One region of the Mycolicibacterium chitae genome, then DNA from elsewhere that is predicted to be linked to it. Evidence: predicted binding sites of a transcription regulator. Region 1 holds the regulator's gene; the other holds the start of a gene.

What was found. Region 1 encodes LexA, which represses DNA repair genes until DNA is damaged. Its sites were predicted from a motif close to CGAACANNTGTTCG; they were not measured.
Region 2: a site for LexA is predicted at 2,914-2,927, ahead of cofD (2-phospho-L-lactate transferase). Genes of this name have one in related genera too.

Annotation. Positions count from the first base shown of each region.
Region 1 covers NZ_LR134355.1:3,016,286-3,023,586, reverse strand. The annotation lists gene EL338_RS14300 (TetR/AcrR family transcriptional regulator) at 1-448, shown strand, start outside; gene EL338_RS14295 (acyl-CoA dehydrogenase family protein) at 533-1,693, shown strand; gene EL338_RS14290 (LGFP repeat-containing protein) at 1,899-4,124, shown strand; gene lexA (transcriptional repressor LexA) at 4,153-4,869, opposite strand; gene EL338_RS14280 (LysM peptidoglycan-binding domain-containing protein) at 5,086-5,598, shown strand; gene nrdR (transcriptional regulator NrdR) at 5,706-6,167, shown strand; gene EL338_RS14270 (PhzF family protein) at 6,180-6,875, opposite strand; gene EL338_RS14265 (proteasome assembly chaperone family protein) at 6,920-7,301, opposite strand, start outside.
Region 2 covers NZ_LR134355.1:3,653,132-3,660,432, forward strand. The annotation lists gene EL338_RS17440 (phosphomannomutase/phosphoglucomutase) at 1-1,305, opposite strand, end outside; gene EL338_RS17445 (DUF3499 domain-containing protein) at 1,454-1,873, opposite strand; gene EL338_RS17450 (metallopeptidase family protein) at 2,068-2,478, shown strand; gene EL338_RS17455 (WhiB family transcriptional regulator) at 2,488-2,751, opposite strand; gene cofD (2-phospho-L-lactate transferase) at 3,168-4,166, shown strand; gene EL338_RS17470 (coenzyme F420-0:L-glutamate ligase) at 4,163-5,515, shown strand; gene EL338_RS17475 (NUDIX hydrolase) at 5,512-6,051, shown strand; gene manB (mannose-1-phosphate guanylyltransferase ManB) at 6,066-7,151, opposite strand; gene EL338_RS17485 (glycosyltransferase family 2 protein) at 7,148-7,301, opposite strand, start outside.

The sequences.
Region 1 (7,301 bases):
GGGCACGCTGTATCGCTACTTCAGTTCCAAGGAGCACGTCTACGCCGCGGTGCTGCAGGAGTGGGCCCGGCCGGTGTTCGTCGCCGAGGGGGCCGACCCGCGACCGGCGGAGGCGCGGGTGCGGGCCAAGGTGGCGACCATCCTGGCCAGCTTCGAGCGGTGGCCGGGCTTCTTCCGGGTCTGCATGCTGCTGCAGAACTCGACCGACCCCAACGCCACCGCGCTCATGGCGGAGTTCTCCGACGCCGCCGTCGACACCCTGGCGCGCGACTTCGCCGCACTGGGCGAACAGGCCGCCGCCGACGCGGCCGTCATGCTCTGGGCCGTCGTCAACACGGTGCTCTCGGCGGCGATCCTGCGCGGCGATCCGATGGCCGACGCGGCCCGGATCAGCAACGCCTTCGTCGACCTCATCGCGCCGCGGTTGGCCGCCGCCGAACAACGCTGATCCCCGATTCTCTACCAACCACCCGGTTGAGATATCGTCGGACCAGAACCTGACCGTTTGATCAAACTTTTCGTCGGAGGCCCCGTGAGCAACGCCACGCTGTATCAGCGCACCCTGTTCGAGCCCGAGCACGAGCTGTTCCGGGAGTCCTACCGGGCGTTCCTGGACAAGCACGTCGCCCCGCACCACGAGCAGTGGGAAAAGGACAAGATCGTCGACCGCAGCGTCTGGCTCGAGGCCGGCAAGCAGGGCTTTTTGGGCATGGCCGTGCCCGAGGAGTACGGCGGCGGCGGCAACGACGACTTCCGCTACAACGCGGTGATCGGCGAGGAGAACACCCGCGGCCGCTACAGCGGGCTCGGGTTCACGCTGCACAACGACGTCGTGGCGCCGTACCTGCTGCGCCTGGCCACCGAGGAGCAGAAGCAGCGCTGGCTGCCCGGCTTCTGCAGCGGTGAGCTGATCACCGCCATCGCGATGACCGAGCCGGGCACCGGCAGCGACCTGCAGGGCATCAAGACCCGCGCGGTCAAGCAGGGCGACCACTACGTCCTCAACGGCTCCAAGACGTTCATCACCAACGGCATCCTGTCCGACCTGGTGATCGTCGTCGCGCAGACCGACCCGGACAAGGGCGCGCTGGGCTTCTCGCTGCTGGTCGTCGAGCGCGGCATGGAGGGCTTCGAGCGCGGCCGGCACCTGGACAAGATCGGTCTGGACGCCCAGGACACCTCCGAGCTGTCCTTCACCGATGTGAAGGTGCCTGCCGAGAACCTCCTGGGCGAGGAGGGGCAGGGCTTCATCTACCTAATGCAGAACCTGCCTCAGGAACGCATCACGATCGCCATCTCGGCCGCCGCGGCCATGGAGGCGGTCCTCGAGGAGACCATCGAATACACCAAGGAACGCAAGGCCTTCGGCAAGCCGATCGGCAGCTTCCAGAACAGCCGGTTCCTGCTGGCCGAGCTGGCCACCGAGGCCACCGCGGTCCGCATCATGATCGACGAGTTCCTCAAGATGCACATCGACTCGCACCTCTCGGCCGAGCAGGCCGCCATGGCCAAGTGGTACGCCACCGAGGCGCAGGTGAAGCTCATCGACCGGTGCCTGCAGCTGCATGGCGGCTACGGCTACATGCGTGAGTACAGCGTGGCGCGCGCCTATCTGGACGCCCGCGTGCAGACCATCTTCGGCGGCACCACCGAGATCATGAAGGAAATCATCGGGCGCAAGCTCGGAGTCTGATAGCGGCCATTAGCCGCACGGGTGTTGAATCACCGTCGGATATCAATAACGCGCAGACCGGTCGCGGCTGCACGTTATTCACGACAGCAGTGGGTATTGTCTGCAAAATGACCTCAATATGGCTTCACGCTGCGCCGATACGGGGAGCGGTCGCGGCGGGGTCGCTTTGCGGAAGTGCAGCGGTCGGAAAGCGTGGGTGGGTTTGATGACACGGCAGCGAATGGCATTCGGCTTTATCGGCCGAGCGGTAATGGGATTGGCGTTGGCGGCGGCCACCGCGGTGCTGTACGCACCCGCGGCCACCGCCTCGCCCGAGAGCGACGCCGCGGCGGCCATCGATGCGGCGTGGAACGCCGCCGGTGGGGACGCATCACAGTTGGGTCCGCGCGACGGTGGGGTCTATCCGGCGGGGGCGGGCTTCGGTCAGAATTTCGCCGGCGGCGCGATCTTCTTTTCGCCGGCGACCGGCGCGCGGACCATGCACGGCGCCATTCTCGAGAAATACCGCGCCCTCGGTGGCCCCGCGGAAAGCGATCTCGGCTTTCCGAAGATCGATGAGGGCCCGGGCCGGGTGAGCCCCGAGAGTCGCAACTCGACCTTCAATGCCGGCGACAATCCGGTGATCTTCTGGACCCCGGAGACCGGGGCCTGGGTGGTGCGCGGCGCCATCAACGCGGCCTGGGATCAGGTCGGCGGGTCGTCCGGGATCCTCGGCGTGCCCATCGAGGACGAGAGCTACGACGGTGATGTCGTCACGCAGCGCTTCACCGGCGGTCTGCTGTCGTTCGACACGCGGACGCGGACCTTCACCACCGAACCGCCGGAACTCGCCGGTCAGCTGGCGGACCTGAACATCCCGTCGGACCCGGCCTCGGCGATCGCCGCGGCCTGGCGCGCCAATGGGGGAGCGGACGGACCGCTGGGCGCCCGCGCCGGTGGCCCGTACCCGATCGGTGCGGGCGGCACCGCCCAGGACTTCGCCGGCGGCAAGGTGTTCTACACGCCGGAGACCGGGGCCTTCGCCGTCACCGGGGACATCCTGGCCAAGTACGAGTCGGCCGGCGGACCGGCCGGCGACTTCGGTTTCCCCGTCGCCAGCGAGGCCGACGGCGGCGTGCCCGACAGCCGGGTGCAGGCGTTCTCCGCGCCCGACAATCCGGTGATCTTCTGGACCCCGGACCACGGCGCGGTCATCGTGGGCGGCGCGATGAAGGCCGCCTGGGATGAGCTCGGCGGCGCCACCGGCGAGTTGGGCGTGCCGACCGGCGACCAGAACACCGAGGGCACCACCGTCACCCAGCAGTTCAGCGGCGGTGAGCTCGCCTGGAACAGCGCCGACAACACGTTCAGCAGCGACCCGGCCAACCTCGCCGAATCGCTGGCCGGACTCGAGGTGCCCAACGCGCCGGTGCCCAGCACCCCGCCCGCGGCGCCGGAGCCCGCCGACGAGGGCGGCGTCACCTGGCAGAACTGGTGGCTGTGGTGGATCATCCCGCTGGCCCTGCTGCTGCTGGGCTCGCTGTACGCCTGGATGGCGATGAGCAAGCGCCGCTCGGACCGGTCGGAGCCCGACTTCGACGAGGACGCCGACGACGCCCGGTATGACACCCGCTACGGCGAGGACGCCCGCTACGGGGAGGATCCGCACGACGGGCACGAGGGTCACGAGGACTTCCGCGGGGAGTCCAGCCGCTGGTCGTCGCGCTCGGACTTCGCCGAGACCGACGACGACGGTTACGACGACGGCGGCTACGACGAGGGTGGGAACTACGGCAAGGGCGGCTACCTCGCGCCGCCGGTGTGGTCGGAGCGCGAGGCCGAACCGGCCACGACCCGCTTCGACGAACTCGGCGACGACGGGCTGTTCACCCACCACGGCGGGGTGCAGGACTCCGGGCTGGCCCACCTCGACGACGACTTCGAGGAGCCGATCGCCGACGAGGATCCCGACGCGGTGGACACCGCCCCGACGCGGGTCGTCGGTGCGACCGACGACCAGCCCGAGCCTTCCGGTGGGCGCCATTCGGCCTTCGGTGACGAGTCGCGCCGTTCCTGGGATGCGCCCGAGGACGACGACTACCTGCCGGGCCCGGGTTCGCTGTTCGCGCCGGTCTACGGCGCCGCGCCGCCGCCGGCCCCCGAGTACACCGACGACGTTCGGTTCGGTGCCCACGCAGAGGCCCCGGCACCGCCGGAGCCCGCCGAGCAGGATCGCGATGCGGGGCCGCCGCCGGACGCCGGCGCACCGCCGGCCATCCATCTACCGCTGGACGATCCGCACCGGGCCCCGGACGGCTACCCGATCAAGGGCAGCATGCGCACCGGCCGGTATCACGTCCCGGGCACACCCGGTTACGACGAGACCGTCGCCGAAATCTGGTTCGCCAGCCCGGAATTGGCCGAGGCGAACGGCTTCAGCCGGGCCGACTAGGGCCGTCGATCAGATCTAGGGCCGTCGATCAGATCTTGCGGATGACGGTGACGACCTTGCCGAGCACGGCGGCGTCGTTGCCGGGGATCGGGTCGAACGCCGGATTGTGCGGCATCAGCCACACCTGACCGGCGTTGCGCTTGAAGGTCTTCACGGTGGCCTCGCCGTCGATCATGGCCGCGACGATGTCGCCGTTGTCGGCCACGCTCTGCTGCCGGACCACCACCCAGTCGCCGTCGCAGATCGCGGCGTCCACCATGGATTCGCCGACCACCTTGAGCAGGAACAGCGAGCCCTCGCCGACGAGTTCGCGCGGCAGGGGGAACACATCTTCGACGGCCTCCTCGGCCAGGATGGGCCCGCCGGCGGCGATCCGGCCGAGCACCGGCACGAAGGTGGGCTCCGGCAGGGCGTCCGAACCGGCCACGTCGGTCACCACCGCGGGCTGGGCGTCGTCCACCCCGCGCACGTCCACGGCGCGCGGACGGTTCGGGTCCCGGCGCAGGTAGCCCTTGCGCTCGAGCGTTCGAAGCTGGTGTGCCACTGAGGAAGTGGACGTCAACCCAACCGCGTCGCCGATCTCTCGGATGCTGGGCGGGTAGCCGCGGGTGGTCACCGAGGCGCGGATCACCTCGAGGATGGTGCGTTGCCGTTCGGTGAGCGAGGTGTCGCGCGCGCCATCGCGTTTGGCGCCGGAACCTGACTTGGCGTCTGCGGGGGTGCTGCCGGATTCGGTGTCAGCCATGGCAACGAATTTAGCCCTCCCGACCTGGATAATCAAACATGTGTTCGACGTGTGTCGGATCGCCGGGTCGAACTTCTTGTCGGAGGTCGGGTTTATCGTTCGGCTACGGTTCGATCACATGTTCGGTTTCGGGCTTTCCTTCGAACAGATGGTCGATTAGCTTTCGAACATAGGAGCGAACGGATGTACGGCTCGCATCGACCGGAAGGATCGGACATGACACACACCAGCGTTTACCCCCAGGCGTGGGAGACCGCATTCGCCGCCGCACCGGCGGAGTTCGACGCTGGGCAGCCGCGGGCCCCGCGCCGGGGCCGGGCGCTGCCCAGGGTGGTCGACGGCGGCCGTCCCGGACCGAGCCGCCCCGCCCCGATGGCGCCGCGGTATCGCGGCACCGGCGTCCGGATGTCGCGGGCCGTGCACACCCGGCGCCCGGCCAAACAGGTCCGGCCCGTCACGATCGTCGGCCTGGCGCTGTTGGCCGGCCTGATCACGATGTGGCTGGGCGCGGTGGCGCAGTTCGGCGAGGCGGTGCGCGACGCCTCGGCGCCGGTGCCGAATCAGCTCGCGGTGGTCCAGGTGAAGTCGGGGGAGACCCTGGCGCACCTGGCGGCCCGGGTCGCACCGGAGGCGCCGGTGAGCAGCGTGGTCGACCGGATCCGTGAACTCAACGAGCTGCAGTCACCGGTGATCGATGCGGGCCAGACCCTCATCGCCCCGGTCGGCTGAGTCCGATGACGGTCGTGGAACTCGGCTCGGTGACTCGCGCCAGATGGGCGCGGGTAGTCTCTGAGACGACCAGTTCATCTCAATGCCGGGGCGATGAAGGAGTGGACATGCACTGTCCTTTCTGCCGTCATCCCGATTCGCGCGTGGTGGACTCCCGCGAAACCGACGAGGGGCAAGCCATCCGCCGGCGCCGCTCGTGTCCGGAGTGTGGGAAGCGGTTCACCACGGTGGAGACCGCGGTGCTGGCCGTCGTCAAGCGCAGCGGCGTCACCGAACCGTTCAGCCGGGAAAAGGTGATCAGCGGCGTGCGTCGGGCCTGTCAGGGCCGTCAGGTCGACGACGATGCGCTCAACGTACTGGCCCAGCAGGTCGAGGACGCTGTACGCGCCTCCGGTCCGGAAGTGCCCAGCCACGAGGTCGGGCTGGCCATCCTGGGTCCGCTGCGCGAACTCGACGAGGTGGCCTATCTGCGGTTCGCCTCGGTGTACCGGTCGTTCAGCTCCGCCGAAGACTTCGAACGTGAGATCCAGGACCTGCGCCGCCACCGCGAGGGCCTGGCCGCGGGCTGATCGACGGCCCCCTCAGTCGAGGTGGCGCACCCCGTCGTCGACGACGGCGCCCGCGACGCGCACCCATCCGTCCGAACTCCACTGCGTCTCGATCCGCGAGCCCTTGCCCTGGATGATGACGAGATCCTGGCTCAGATAGTCGGTGATCCGCACCGCGGCCGAGCCGGTCGCCTCGTCCTCGGGCACTCCCATGTCGGGCGCGAACATCCGCGCGCGGATTTCTCCGGCGTTCTTGTCGGTCCACGTCCACAGGTAGTGGTCGACGTCGTCGGGAAAGTCGTCGGGATCGGCGGCCAGCACCTCCTCGACGGAGGCAAGGTCGTGGATCGCGAACTCGGGGGCCCACTCGGCCCGCGCGCTGATGGCCGTCAGCTGTTCGGCCCCGACGTCGTAGCTGATCTGGACGATACCCGCCGGAACCCGCAGCGTGTGGATCGGATGGCCCTGGGCCCGTAGCCACCAGGCCGCCCCCACCGTCGGGTGCCCGGCGAACGGCAACTCGGCGGCGGGCGTATAGATGTGGGCCGTCGTGCTGGCCTTGCTGGCGGCCGGCAGGTCGATGAATACGGTTTCGCTGTAACCCAATTGAGTGGCGAGGGGCTGGCGATCCTCGGGCGGCACGGTCGCCGCGTCCACCACGCCGAGCGGGTTACCGAATTCTCCCGCCGAGTCGGTGAACACCCGCAGCACTGTCACGTCGGTAGCCATGGCCCGACTCTACTGCCGACCTCCGGTGGCGTTCGGCCGCCGAGCTAATCGTCGTCGGCGAACGGGTCCTTCCCGCCGTCGTTGGACTGCTGTGCCAGAAAGCGTTCGAACTCGGCGCCCAGTTCGTCGCCGCTGGGCAGATCCTCGTCGCGGGCCAGCAGCGAACGGTTCTCCTGTGCGGCCATGAACGCGTCGTACTGCTGCTCCAGCGCGCTGACGACCTGGGCGACCTCCGCGCTGGCCTCGACCTGCTCGTCGATCTTGGCGCGCACCTCGGCGGCGGCCTGGGTCAGCGCCTGGGTCGGCAACTCGAGCGCGGCCGAGCGGGCGACCTCGTCCAGCAGCGCTTGGGCCGCGGCCGGGTATTCGGTCTGGGCCAGGTAGTGCGGCACGTGCACGGTGAAGCCCACGACCTCGTGACCGTGC
Region 2 (7,301 bases), 640 kb from region 1:
CCGCAGCAGCGGTTCGGTGTTGGAGGTGCGCAGGTTGAACCAGCTGTCGTCGCCGAGGTCCACCGTCACCCCGTCGAGGTGGTCGAGGGACTGCACGCGGTTGCCGAACCACTTCAGCACCGCCTCGACGCACGCGGGCGCGTCCTCGACGGTGTAGTTGAGCTCGCCGGAGGCCTCGTAGCGCTGGTAGTCGGCCGTCAGCTCGGAGAGCGGCCGGTCCGAATGGCCCAGCGCGGCAAGCACATACAGCGCCGCGAGCATCCCGGAGTCGGCACCCCAGAAGTCGCGGAAGTAGTAGTGCGCCGAATGTTCGCCGCCGAAGATCGCGCCGGTCTCGGCCATCAGACCCTTGATGTAGGAGTGCCCGACCCGGGACCGCACCGGTGTGCCGCCGCGCTCGATGATCAGTTCGGGCACCGCCCGCGAGGTGATCAGGTTGTGGATGACGGTGGCGCCGATCTCCCGGGACAGCTCGCGCGCGGCGACCAGCGCGGTGACCGCCGACGGTGACACCGGGCGGCCCTGCTCGTCGACCACGAAGCACCGGTCGGCGTCGCCGTCGAAGGCCAGGCCGATGTCGGCGCCGCTGTCCAGCACGAAGTTCTGCAGGTCCACCAGGTTGGCCGGGTCCAGCGGATTGGCCTCGTGGTTGGGGAAGGTGCCGTCGAGTTCGAAGTACAGCGGCAGCACCTGCAGCGCCTCGACCGGGCCGAGCACCGCCGGGGTGGTGTGCCCGGCCATGCCGTTACCCGCGTCGACGGCGACCTTCAACGGCCGCAGGCCGGCGAGGTCGACGAGGGAGCGCAGGAACTCGCCGTAGTCGGCGAGCACGTCCCGGTCGGTGACGGTGCCGGCCGGGCCGTCGTGGTCGGGAACGCCGTTGATGACCTCGTCGCGGATGGTGGCCAGACCGCTGTCCTGGCCGACGGGCTTGGCGCCGGCGCGGCACAGCTTGATGCCGTTGTAGGCCGCGGGGTTGTGGCTGGCGGTGAACATCGCGCCCGCGCAGTCCAGCAGGCCGGAGGCAAAGTAGAGCTGGTCGGTGGAGGCCAGCCCGATCCGCACCACGTCGAGCCCCTGGGCGGTGACACCGGCGGCGAACGCCGCGGCCAATTCCGGCGAGCTGGCCCGCATGTCGTAGCCGACCACGACCGTCGAGCTGTTCGCACGCACCAGCCGGGCGAACGCGGCGCCGACGGCGGTGACGAAGTCGGCGTTGATCTCCTCGCCGACCAGACCGCGCACATCGTATGCCTTGATCACGCGGTGCACCGCTTCGGCGGCAAACCCGGCGGAACGCGACATGCTCGAGACTCCTGACGGCACAAGGGGGTGCATCGAATGGATGGAAATGTCGGTGCCAGCCTAGCGGTTACCGTCTCGTGACTAGGCCGTCGATTTCACATCACTCGAGTTATGGCCTCAGTTCGGGCAATGCCCGCCCAGCCACAGCTCAGTCGCTGGGGTCCGGCAACACCCGAAGATGCCCGCGCCGGCGGCCGGATCCGGACCCGCTCGGGGCCGACGGGGCCAGCACCGCCCCGGCGTGCGACGCGCCGTGGGCGCCGGACGGCTCCGAAAAACCGTGCGCGGGCGCCTTCGGCAGCTCGCGGCCCTCGCGCACCGCGTCGGCCAGGGCCACCAGGTCGTCGTCGTCGGTGTGGGTCGGCAACGGGCCGGCGTGCCGGACCAGCTCCCAGCCGCGCGGTGCGGTGATGCGGCCGGCGTGCGAAACACACAGGTCCCAGGAGTGCGGCTCGGCCACGGTGGCCAGCGGCCCCACGACGGCGGTCGAATCCGAATAGACGAACGTCAACGTCGCCACCGCATAATGGGGGCACCCAGGCCTGCAGCAGCGACGCGGAACATTCACTCCGTGAGGCTATCGCGAGGACTCGATTCGGCTGCGCGGGACACGCGCACACCGCGCCGCGCAGCCGAACCGTTACCTTGCCCGGTCCCGCCCAGGTCGCCGGATACCATCTGCGGGTGGCCGATTCCCGCAGTTTCCGAGGCGGCCCGGCCCGCCGCGGCAGCCGACGGCACGGCCGGGAGTTCCGCGGTCCGCTGTTGCCACCGACCGTGCCGGGCTGGCGCAGCCGCGCCGAGCGGTTCGACATGGCCGTACTCGAGGCCTACGAACCCATCGAACGGCGCTGGCACGACCGGCTCACCACGCTGGACATCGCAGTCGACGAGATCCCGCGGATCTCGCCGCGGGATCCGGACAACGTGCAGTTCCCCCCGGAGGTCATCGCCGACGGCCCGATTGCGCTTGCGCGGCTGATCCCGGCCGGCGTGGATGTGCGGGGGAATTCGACCAGGGCGCGAATCGTGTTGTTCCGCAAGCCGATCGAGCGGCGCGCCAAAGACGCCCTGGATCTCGGTGATCTGCTGCATGACATCTTGGTGGCGCAGGTGGCCACGCATCTGGGCGTCGAGCCCTCGGTCATCGACCCGTCGATCGAGGACGACTGACCGAGTTTGCTAGATGATGCCGCGCTTGAGCCGGCGGCGCTCCCGCTCGGAGAGCCCACCCCAGATGCCGAAGCGCTCATCGTTGGCCAGGGCGTACTCGAGGCACTTGTCGCGCACCTCGCAGCCCAGGCAGATCCGTTTGGCCTCGCGGGTCGAGCCACCCTTCTCCGGGAAGAATGCCTCGGGGTCGGTTTGCGCGCACAGCGCGTTTTCTTGCCAGTCGTCATCTTCGGTTGCCGGGCCGGCATCGAAAATGTCCGGCACCACACTCAAATGCGACCGCCCCGCCGCTGCCCCCGTTGCCGAGTCCATATTGGTGTGCGGTGCACTGCCAATTGAGCCAAGAAAATGCTCAAAGGACATGTTCCGCCTCCTCACCTTGGTTTCGTCAATTCAAAAAATGTCGCCCACTATTGTTCTGTGGTCATCCCAATTCGAACAGGTGATCGAATCTCGGTCTGCGACACCGGAACCGGCCGGCCAACCGGGAAATGACACTGATGTGATTAGACACGGGTTAGCTGCCAGGGTCAAGCGGTAGGGTCGAAATTCATACCACCAACCGCCGAAATTGCGGCGCGTCGCAACCTTGGCGTGTCGTGTGAGTAATCGCACTGCGATTTCTGCGTGTCGATCACAGTGCGACCGGCTGACCGGCGCGGCAGCACCTACGCCTAGTCTCGTTCGGTGTGAAGGTCACCGTACTGGTCGGCGGAGTGGGCGGAGCCCGCTTCCTCTTGGGCGTGCAGCAGTTGTTGGGGTTGGGACAGTTTGCGGGCGCCCAGCCTACCGACTCCGGCGAGCACGAACTGACGGCCGTGGTCAACGTCGGTGACGACGCCTGGATGCACGGCGTACGGATCTGCCCGGACCTGGACACCTGCATGTACACCCTCGGCGGCGGCATCGATCCCGAACGCGGCTGGGGCCACCGGGACGAGACCTGGCACGCCAAGGAAGAGCTGGCCCGCTACGGCGTCCAACCCGACTGGTTCGGCCTGGGCGACCGCGACCTGGCCACGCATCTGGTGCGCAGCCAGATGCTGCGCGCGGGCTATCCGCTCTCCGCGGTCACCGAGGCGCTGTGCAAGCGGTGGGCGCCCGGGGCGCGGCTGCTGCCGGCCTCCGACGACCGCAGCGAGACCCACGTGGTCGTCACCGATCCCGACACCGACGAGCGGCGCGCCATCCACTTCCAGGAATGGTGGGTGCGCTACCGCGCCAAGATCCCCACCCACAGCTTCGCGTTCGTCGGCGCCGAGAAGGCCGCCGCCGGCGAGGGGGTCACCGAGGCGATCGCCGAGGCCGACGTGGTGTTCCTGGCGCCGTCCAATCCCGTCGTCAGTATCGGCGCCATCCTGGCCATCCCCGGCATCCGCGGCGCGCTGCGCTCCACCTCGGCCCCGGTGGTCGGGTACTCGCCGATCATCGGCGGTCGCCCGCTGCGGGGCATGGCCGACGAGTGCCTGACCGTCATCGGCGTCGAATCCACCTCGCAGGCCGTCGGCGAGCACTACGGCGCCCGCTCGGGCACCGGCATCCTCGACGGCTGGCTGGTGCACGACGGCGACACCGCCGCCATCGACGGCGTGGCGGTGCGGTCGGTCCCGCTGCTGATGACCGATCCGCCGGCCACCGCCGAGATGGTGCGCGCCGGGCTGGATCTGGTCGGCGTGGCGGCGCCGTGAGCGCGACGCCCGAACACGGCGCGGCCGGGGCCATCGAGGTGCTGCCCGTGCCGGGCCTGCCGGACTTCCGGCCCGGCGACGACCTGGTCGGCGCGTTGGCCGCGGCCGCACCGTGGCTGCGCGACAACGACATCGTGGTGATCACCAGCAAGGTGCTCTCCAAGGTCGAGGGCCGGGTGGTGCCGGCCCCCACCGATCCCGAGGAGCGGGACGCCCTGCGGCGCAAGCTCATCGACCGGGAGGCGGTGCGGGTGCTGGCGCGCAAGGGCCGCACGCTGATCACCGAGAACAGCTACGGGCTGGTGCAGGCCGCCGCCGGGGTGGACGGCTCGAACATCGGCAGCGACGAATTGGCGCTGCTGCCCACCGATCCCGACGCCAGCGCGGCCGGGGTCCGCGCCGGGCTGCGGGCCGCCCTCGGGGTGTCGGTCGCCGTCGTCGTCACCGACACCATGGGCCGCGCCTGGCGCAACGGGCAGACCGACGTCGCGATCGGCGCCGCCGGCCTGCCGGTGCTCTACGGATACGCCGGTGCCGCCGACACTTTCGGCAACGAGCTGTTGGTCACCGAGATCGCCGTCGCCGACGAGCTGGCCGCCGCGGCCGATCTGGTCAAGGGCAAGCTCACCGCCATCCCGGTCGCGGTGGTGCGCGGGCTGGACCTGCCCGACGACGGCTCGGCCGGGCGCAACCTGGTCCGCGGCGGCGAGGAGGACCTGTTCTGGCTGGGCACCGCCGAGGCCATCGAGCTGGGCCGCACCCAGGCGCAGTTGCTGCGCCGCTCGGTGCGCCGGTTCTCCCCCGATCCCGTCGACCCGGCGATCATCGAGGCCGCCGTCGCCGAGGCGCTGACCGCGCCCGCCCCGCACCACACCCGGCCGGTGCGCTTCGTGTGGCTGCGCGATGCGGACCGCCGCACCGCGCTGCTGGACCGGATGAGGGACAAGTGGCGCGCCGACCTGGCCGCCGACGGCAAACCGGCCGACGCGATCGAGCGCCGGGTGGCCCGCGGCCAGATCCTGTACGACGCCCCGGAAGTCCTGATCCCGTTCCTGGTTCCCGAAGGCGCACACAGTTATCCGGACGCCGCGCGCACCGCCGCCGAACGGACGATGTTCACCGTGGCCGTCGGCGCCGCGGTGCAGGCCCTGCTGGTCGCGCTGGCGGTCCGCGGCGTGGGCAGCTGTTGGATCGGCTCGACGATCTTCGCCGCCGACCTGGTGCGCGCCGGGCTCGATCTGCCCGCCGACTGGGAACCGTTGGGCGCCATCGCCATCGGCCACCACCCCGGCGATCCCCCGGGCCCGCGCGACCCGGCCGACCCCGACGGCCTGCTGGTGCTGCGATGACGCTGCGCGATTCGGTGATCCGGGCCCTGACCGACTGGGTGGCCCCCGACCCCGAGCAGGACACGCTGCGGCACGCGGTGCTGTCGTTCGTGCTGGCCCGCGAGGACGCCTGCGAGCGCGCCTGCGTGCCCGGCCACATCACGGCCTCGGTGGCGGTGCTCGACCACACCGGCACCCAGGTGTTGCTCACGCTGCATCCGCGGCTGGGCCGGTGGGTGCAACTCGGCGGTCACTGCGAGGCCGAGGACGCCGACATCGTGGCCGCGGCGCTGCGCGAGGGCCACGAGGAGTCAGGCGTCGCCGGGCTGCGCATGGACCCGAATCTGGTTGCCGTGCACGTGCATCCGGTGACCTGCTCGCTGGGTGTCCCCACCCGGCATCTCGATCTGCAGTTCGTCGCCCACGCCCCGGCGGACGCCAGGATCGCCCTCAGCGACGAGTCCCTGGATCTGCGCTGGTGGCCCTGCGCGGCGCTGCCGCCGGACACCGACCACGCCCTGGCGTACCTGGTGTCGCAGGCCACCGCCCGCGGCTAGCGCGCGCAGGAAGCTCAGACGTCGCTGGAGTACCGGATCCCGCAATCCGGCAGCTCGACTCCCGGCCACACCCGCGCCCCGCGGAGCAGCTCGCAGCGCGCCCCGATGTTCGCCCCGTCGCCGATCACGCCGTCGCGGATCAGCGCCCGCGGCCCGACGTGCGCGCCGAAGCCGATGATCGAACGCTCGATCACCGAACCGGCGTCCACCCTGGCCCCGTCGAAGATCACCGCGCCGTCCAGCCGCGAGCCCGGGCCGATCTCGGCGCCGCGGCCCACCACCGTGCCGCCGATCAGCACCGCGCCCGGGGCCACCGAGGCGCCGTCGTGCACCAGGGCCTCACCGCGGTCGCCCGGCAGCGCCGGCGACGGCGCGATCCCGCGCACCAGATCCGAGGACCCGCGCACGAAGTCCTCCGGGGTGCCCATGTCGCGCCAGTACGTCGCGTCGACGTAGCCGCACACCTTCACCCCGTCGGACAGCAGCGCCGGGAACACCTCGCGCTCCACCGACACCGGCCGCCCGCGCGGGATGCGGTCGATGATCTTGCGGTCGAACACGTAGCAGCCCGCGTTGATCTGATCGGTCGGCGGGTCCTGGGTCTTCTCCAGAAAGGCTGTGACGCGGCCGTTCTCGTCGGTGGGTACCGACCCGAACGCGCGCGGGTCCGCCACCCGCACCAGGTGCAGCGTCAGATCCGCGGAGTGGCCGTGATGGAACTCCAGCAGCGAACCGAGGTCCGCGCCGGACAGCACGTCGCCGTTGAACACGACGACGGTGTCATGGCGCAGCCGCGGCGCGACGTTGGCGATGCCGCCGCCGGTGCCCAGCGGATCGGATTCGAAGACGTACTCGATCTGCAGGCCCAGCTTGGAGCCGTCGCCGAACTCCTCCTCGAACACCTCGGCCTTGTACGAGGTGCCCAGCAGGACCCGCTCGATGCCGGTCGCGGCGATGCGCGACAGCAGGTGGGTCAGGAACGGCAGGCCGGCGGTGGGCAGCATCGGCTTGGGCATCGACAGCGTCAACGGCCGCAGGCGGGTGCCCTTCCCCCCGACCAGTACGACGGCATCGACCTTCTTCGGATCGAATCCGCTCATCGGTCCTGTCTCCTCATCTCGCGCCGTGACCGCCGGACCACCAGCCGCGACCGGACCACCAGCGCGCCGCGCATGGTCCACCGCAGCGGGCTGCGCCGCCACCCCGAATGTCGATCCGACAAGTATGTCCAGGTGCTCTCGTGGTGCGCG